DNA from 2 places in the Methylobacterium sp. GXF4 genome. Region 1 is predicted to be linked to the other one. Evidence: riboswitches for the same ligand, from Rfam matches in the RefSeq annotation. Region 1 holds a riboswitch; the other holds the start of a gene.
What was found. Region 1 has a riboswitch for thiamine pyrophosphate ahead of thiO (glycine oxidase ThiO). Riboswitches for the same ligand answer to the same signal wherever they lie in the genome.
Positions count from the first base shown of each region.

Region 2: another riboswitch for thiamine pyrophosphate. It lies ahead of thiC (phosphomethylpyrimidine synthase ThiC); the one in region 1 lies ahead of thiO (glycine oxidase ThiO).

Region 1 is NZ_AKFK01000086.1:10,444-14,113, forward strand. It holds gene WYO_RS24745 (thiazole synthase) at 1-586, opposite strand, end outside; gene thiS (sulfur carrier protein ThiS) at 589-801, opposite strand; gene thiO (glycine oxidase ThiO) at 798-2,021, opposite strand; TPP riboswitch at 2,086-2,214, opposite strand; gene WYO_RS24760 (adenylate/guanylate cyclase domain-containing protein) at 2,336-3,595, opposite strand.
Region 2 is NZ_AKFK01000051.1:165,113-168,782, reverse strand. It holds gene WYO_RS08720 (acyltransferase family protein) at 1-142, opposite strand, end outside; gene WYO_RS08715 (hypothetical protein) at 248-622, opposite strand; gene WYO_RS08710 (alpha/beta hydrolase) at 645-1,484, opposite strand; TPP riboswitch at 1,682-1,787, shown strand; gene thiC (phosphomethylpyrimidine synthase ThiC) at 1,858-3,670, shown strand, end outside.

The DNA.
Region 1 (3,670 bases):
CCGCATCGACGATCACCGGCACCCCGGCCCGGCGGCAGATCAGCTCGATATTGGCCGGGTTGGCCACCCCCATGCCGGAGCCGATCAGCGAGCCCATCGGCATGATCGCGGCGCAGCCAAGATCTTCCAAGCGCTGGCAGACCACGGGATCGTCGTTGCAATAGGGCAGCACCACGAAGCCTTCGTCCACAAGGTGGCGGCAGGCTTCGATCAGCTCGGCCACGTCCGGGTAGAGGGTCTCGCGGTCGCCGATCACCTCGACCTTGATCCAGTTGGTGTCGAGCGCCTCGCGGGCGAGCTCGGCGGTCATGATCGCGTCGCGGGCGGTCTCGCAGCCGGCGGTGTTGGGCAGGAAGCGCTTGCCCTTGAGGATGCGCACCGTGTCGGAGCCGTGGCCCTGGAGCGAGACCCGGCGGATCGAGGCGGTCACCACCTCGGCCCCGGAGACCGCGACGGCGTCGCGCATGATCGCCTGGGTCGGGTAGCCGGCGGTGCCGATGAACAGCCGGGACGCCAGCTCGACGCCCGCGACGGTGAAGCGATCCGCCTCGGCCTCGGCGCGCAGCGGCGTGACATTCTGGTCCATGATCAACCTCCCTGCATGGCGCGGACGATCTCGACGCGGTCGCCCTCCGTGACCGGCGTCTCGTCCCAGTCCCGGCGGCGCAGCACGCGCCCGTTCAGCGCGATGGCGACGCCCTGCGGGCTCTCGATGCCGATCTCCTCGGCCTCGGCCCGGAACAGGGCCGCGACGGTCTCGACCGCGAGATCCCGCGGTTCTCCGTTCACCAGAAGCTTCATGCCGAGGCCCTCCGGGGTTCGGGTTGGTCGAAGCGCGAGCGGGTGAACGGTTTGGCGATCTCCGGCAGCGCGCCCCGCGTGATGAGTTCGGCCACCGCATCGGCGGTGACCGGAGCGAGCAGGTAGCCGTTGCGGTGATGGCCGGTGGCGGCGACCAGGCCCGGCGCGAGGATGTCGATGATCGGCGCATCGTCGTCCGAGGTCGGGCGGTAGCCACTCCACACGGCCTCGACCTCCATCTCCTCGATGCCCGGCAGGACCCGGCGGGCGCCTTCGAGCAGCGCGTAGAGGCCGCCGGCGGTGACGCCCGGACGGAAGCCGCAATCCTCCACGGTTGCGCCGACGATGAGCTGGCCGTCGCTCTTCGGCGCCATGTGGACCTGCTCGGTCCAGATCATCCGACTGAGCGTGCCGGTGCGGGCATTGGTGCGCAGGGCCAGAGACTGGCCCTTGAGGGGGCGCACCGGCAGGGCGAGGCTCTCGGGCAGCAGGCCGCCCTCCCCGCTCCAGGCGCCCGAAGCGAGGACGACCGTGCCGGCCGCCACGCCCTGATCGCCCGCGCGGAGACCGGTGACCGTCCCGCCGGACCAGTCGAGCCCGGTGACGGCTGTGCGTTCCACCAGGATCACGCCGGCGCGCCGGCAGGCCTCGGCCAGCGCCGCCATGACGAGACGCGGATCGACCTGGTGATCCAGCGGGCAATGGACGCCGGCAGTGACGGAGGGGCGCAAGCCCGGCTCCAGGCGGCGTACCTCTGTGCCCGGCAGCCACTGGGCGTCGAGCCCGGACCGGCGCTGCAGATCGTAGCGGAAGCGTAGGCGCTCGACCTCGTCGCGGCCGATGGCGACCACGACGGTCCCGTCCGGCCGATAGTCGATCGGCAGTCCGGTCTCCGCCTCCAGCGCGTCGCGGAAAGCCGGCCAGAGCCGCAGCGATTCGAGGGCGAGCGGCAGAAGTGGATCCGAGCCGGGCTCGTGCTCGGCGGCCGGGGCGAGCATGCCGGTGGCGGCCAGGCTCGCGCCGGCCCCGATCGTGTCGCGCTCGACCACGACCACCGCGCGGCCCGCCCGGGCGAGCCGCCACGCGATCGACAGGCCGATCAGCCCGCCGCCGACGATGGCGACATCGGCCCGCGCGGGCAAGGTTTCCTGCGCGGCCAGGCCGGTCGGGCTACGGCGGCGTCCGATCGGTGAAACGGGGCGGTCATAGGCCAAAGTCATCTCCGCGGAATTCCGTCGCGAAGATCGGGCCGTCTGCTTCGGTACGAAGCTGTGGCCTGCCTGTCGGGCGGCCGCGGTCCAATCCCTACGCCGGTATGAGCCGGATCAGGTTCAAAGGATTTCCGCGCCGCAGGTCCGGGTGGACGTGCCAGCGGTTTCTCAGCCCCTTGCCGGGGATCTCCCTGGAACAGGCATAGATCTGGTCGCGCGGGGCGCGCCGGTCAACCCCGGCGCCCGCCGGTGGCGCGAGCGGGGGCGAACAAACGGCCGGCGGCCGTCACAGCACGGAGGGAAGAGCAGAGACGACGCGCCGCTCAGCTCGGCGCGCGCGGCCGCAGGAATTTCGGCCGGAACACCGCCATGGGCTCGCGGAAGCCGTCCAGCACGTGCTCGCCCAGCGGCACCGGATCGCCCCACAAAAAATCCACGAACGGTTTCGACATCAGAAGCGGCTCGCCCAGGAGGCGGTTGAGCTGGGCGAGCCGGCTCGCGAGATTCACGTCCCGGCCGATCACCGTGAAGTCGAGCCGCGAGCCAGAGCCGACATTGCCGTAGGCAGCCTCGCCGTGGTGCAGCGCGATTCCCGCCGCCACCGGCACCGAGAATTGGTGGAGGGCGTTGGCCTCGTCGAGGGCGGCCAAAGCGTTCTGGGCCGCGGTGAGCGCGCCCTTGGCGGCGCCCCCGAGATCGTCGCCGGATTCCCGGAAGATCGCCAGCAGGCCGTCGCCCAGATACTTTAGGACCTCGCCGCCCTCGCGCTCGATCGGCGGCACCAGGCAGTCGAAGAACACGTTGAGCAGCCCCACCGCCTCCTCGGGGGTCATGTCGGCGGAGGTGCGGGTGTAGTCGCGCATGTCGGCGAACAGGATCGCCGAACGGATCCGCGTCACCTGCCCGCGGCGGATATCGCCCGCCAGGATCGCGCGGTGCGGCTCGTCGCCGACATAGAGCCGCAGGACATGGTCCAGCTGCTTGTTGAGGACGCGCATCTCCACCACGGCGGCGAGCGCCGGCATGACGAAGCGCATGATCGCGATGTCGTCGTCGCCGAACCCTTCCGGTGCCTTGGTGGCGAAGGTGATGCCGTTCTTGGTGCCGTTGGTGAAGAAGAGCGGCGCGACGACGTAATGGGTGTAGCCGCCGGCCTTCAGGTCTGGGATGATCGCGAAGGCGTCGTCCGGGGTCTCGGCGACGTCGAGGATCAGCCATTCGCCGGTCTCGTGGACCGTGTGGAACGGGCTGTTGAGATAGGCCTCCTGCGAGCGGCCTCCGTGCGGGAACAGGCGCACGCTGGTGCCGCCGTCCCGGGTCCAGACCCGCCCGACCCCGGCATATTCCGAGTGCAGCGTGTCGATCGCCGTGGAGGCCCGGTCCACCGGCACGCCAATGGCGATCAGCCGCTCGGCGAGGCCGGAGAGCATGTCCTCGGCCTTCTGCAGCCGGGCGCCCTCGCCCAGCAGCCAGTCGCGAATGCCCACGGAGGGCTGGAGCGCGCCGAAGGGCACGTCGTCGGCCTCGGACCCGTCCGCGAAGGCCGTCGGCAATCCGGGCGTTGGCGGGCGGCGTTCGAGCATGGCGCCACTGTGGATGCCGCGCAACCCCGTGGCTGCGCGGTCGTAGGGAGAGGCGCCGCGGGGGCCGCGACGGGG
Region 2 (3,670 bases), on a different contig from region 1:
CGACCGGGTGGAGGAACCCCTCGCCCCCCATCGCCAGGCCGGTGCCGATGACGGAATGCATCATCACCACCAGGAGGATGCAGATCCCCTTGGCGACATCGACCCAGGCCAGCCGGCCATCCGCGTCCCCTGCCCCGCCCATCACGCCACTCCGAGACCGAGGCGAGCGTGCACCGAGAAGGTTGACGGGGATGCGTGAGCTGGGCCGTAACCTCAGGATGTGCTGAGCGCCAGGTAAACAGCGCGCTCAGTCCCGGCGCCGGCCGGCACGGCGGTCCCGGGTCATGCGCGTGGCGGCGTAGAAATCGTCGGGCTTGCCGCGGATCCAGACCAGGAAGCGCGCGATCTCGGGATCGGCCCGCAGCGCGTCCACGTCGGCGAGGCGCTTGGCGATCTCGGCCTCGCTGTAGCGGGCATGGATCGCCGAATGGCAGATCTGATGCAGGCGGACCGTGCCCTGGTGGGTGCCGCCCTTCAGCTTCGGGGTGAGGTGATGCAGGCTGGAGCGGGCGCGCGGCGGGATCGATCGGCCGCAGAGCGGGCAGACCGGGTCCGCCCGGGGGACGGCGCCGGGCATCTCCGGATCGTCGGCGTTCCAGCGCCGGGAGCGGCGTCCGACCAAGCGATCCCTCCTCTCAACCCGATCACGGCACGGCGCCGTCCGCAGGACAACAGGCCGCTCCGACGCGACCGCGAAACGCCGACTCGGCCTCGCGATCCCGCACGCCGAAGATCGAGACGTGATCGCCCGGGACCAGCGCGAACCGCGCCCGCGGCCCCGCGGCCTCGGCCAAAGCCCGCGCGAGCTTGGCCGGCACCACAGGGTCGTCGGTGCCCTGGACGATCAGGATCGGCTCGATCCCGCCGCGGATGCGCAGGTCCGAGCGGTAGGTGTCGCGCAGGAGCCAGGACGGGGCCAGCGGGACATGCAGCCGCACGGCATGGGCGAGCGAGTCGAACGGCGCCTCAAGATAGAGCCCGATCGACGCGATGCGCCCGGCCAGCGCGACCGCCACCGCGGCCCCCAGGGAATGGCCGTGCAGCAGGATCGGCGCCCCCGGGGCCCGCTCCTGCACGGCCGCGATCGCCGCCGCCCCGTCGCGGATCAGCCCGTCCTCGGTCGGCGTCCCGGTCGAGCCGGGATATCCGCGATAGGCGGGTGCCAGCAGGCCCCACCCGGCGGCCCGCCAGGGATCCGCGGCGAAGCGGGCGGCGTGCGGCTCCGGCCGGGACCCGTTGCCGTGGAAGCTGACGATGACCCCGCATCCCGGCCTCGGCGCCCGCCACAGGGCGAAGAGCCGCTCGCCGTCCTCCGTGGTCAGGGTGATCGGCTCGGTCCCGGGCGGGGTGAAGCGGCCGATCGCGTGCTCACCCTTCCAGGCGGCGCCGGGATAGATCAGCCGCCGCTGGAGCACCGCGAGTGCGATGAGCGCGGCCAGATAGATCAGGGCCACGACGGCCAGCAGCAGGAGCAGGATGCGCATCGGCGATGTTCGGCGGCTTCAGGCGGCGAAGGTTATAGCCGCGTTTCACCTGCCCGGGAGGCAAGTCCGATCCGACAGCGCGCGGCCTCACCGCATTGTCGGCGGGTCCGCCGGAGCATTGAGACCGAGTCCCACTGTCCTGTCAGCCTCCGCGCTTGCCGCAGCATTGACAAACCCTTTGCCGGGGCCGAGTCTTGAACCGTTCCGAGGGGGGCCCTGCAGGGGGCTGAGATTGGGCACGCTGCCCTGACCCTTGAACCTGATCCGGCTCATACCGGCGGAGGGACGGGAACCTGCGGCTGCCTGCGTGCGGCCGGATCTCATCTCAGCCATCGCGTGGTCCGGAGCACTCCAACACGAGGAGAGGCCCACGATGAACGCACCCGTTCTTCCCAAGGACGTGAAAGGCAGCCCGGAGACCGTGACCACCGGTCCGGTCACCGGATCGCGCAAGGTCTATGCGAGCCCGGCGGGCCGGTCGGACATCCGCGTCCCCTATCGCGAGATCGTCCTGTCCGATCCGAAAGAGGAGCCGGTGCGGGTCTACGATCCGTCGGGCCCCTACACGGAGACCGATGCGCGCATCGACCTCACCGCCGGCCTGCCCGGCGTGCGCGAGCCCTGGATCGCTGCGCGCGGCTACGCCGCCGTCGAGCCCCGCGCGGTCAAGCCCGAGGATAACGGCTTCGCCGGCGACAAGCTCGTGGCCCCCTGCCCGGCCGAGCGGACGATCCGCAAGGCGGGTCCCGGCCAGATGGTGACGCAGTACGAGTTCGCCCGGGCCGGGATCATCACCGAGGAGATGATCTACGTCGCCCATCGCGAGAATGCCTGCCGCGACGCCATGCTGGCGGGCGCCGAGGCCACGCTCGCCGACGGCCAGAGTTTCGGCGCCTCGGTCCCGCCGTTCATCACCCCCGAATTCGTGCGCGACGAGATCGCCCGCGGCCGGGCGATCATCCCGGCCAACATCAACCACACCGAGCTGGAGCCGATGGCGATCGGCCGGAATTTCCTGGTCAAGATCAACGCGAATATCGGCAACTCGGCCGTCACCTCGTCGGCCGCCGAGGAAGTCGAGAAGCTGGTCTGGTCGATCCGCTGGGGCGCCGACACGGTCATGGACCTGTCCACCGGGCGCAACATCCACAACATCCGCTCGTGGATCATCCGCAACAGCCCGGTGCCGATCGGGACCGTGCCGATCTACCAGGCGCTGGAGAAGGTCGGCGGCGACCCGCTGAAGCTCGACTGGGAGGTGTTCAAGGATACCCTGATCGAGCAGGCCGAGCAGGGCATCGATTACTTCACCATCCATGCCGGCGTGCGACTCGCCCACGTGCCGCTCACCGCCCGCCGGGTCACCGGCATCGTCTCGCGCGGCGGCTCGATCATGGCGCGCTGGTGCCTGGCCGGGCACCGGGAATCGTTCCTGTACGAGCATTTCGACGAGATCTGCGACATCATGCGGGCCTACGATGTCTCGTTCTCGCTGGGCGACGGCCTGCGCCCGGGCTCGATCGCCGACGCCAACGACGCCGCGCAGTTCGGCGAGCTCGAGACGCTGGGCGAGCTGACCAAGGTCGCCTGGGACAAGGGCTGCCAGGTGATGATCGAGGGCCCCGGCCACGTGCCGATGCACAAGATCAAGGTCAACATGGAGAAGCAGCTGCGGGAATGCGGCGAGGCGCCGTTCTACACCCTCGGCCCGCTGACCACCGACATCGCCCCCGGCTACGACCACATCACCTCGGGCATCGGCGCCGCGATGATCGGCTGGTTCGGTACCGCGATGCTCTGCTACGTCACCCCGAAGGAGCATCTCGGGCTCCCGGACCGGGACGACGTGAAGACCGGCGTGATTACCTACAAGATCGCCGCCCACGCCGCCGACCTCGCCAAGGGCCACCCGGCCGCCCAGCTGCGCGACGACGCGCTCAGCCGCGCCCGGTTCGACTTCCGCTGGGAGGACCAGTTCAACCTGGGCCTCGATCCGGATACGGCCCGCCGCTACCACGACGAGACCCTGCCCAAGGACGCCCACAAGGTCGCGCATTTCTGCTCGATGTGCGGCCCGAAATTCTGCTCGATGAAGATTACGCAGGATCTCCGCGCCGAGGTGCTGGCGATGGAGGAGGCCGGCGAGGTGGTGGGCGCGTCGCCGATAATGTCCAAGGCCGAGGCCG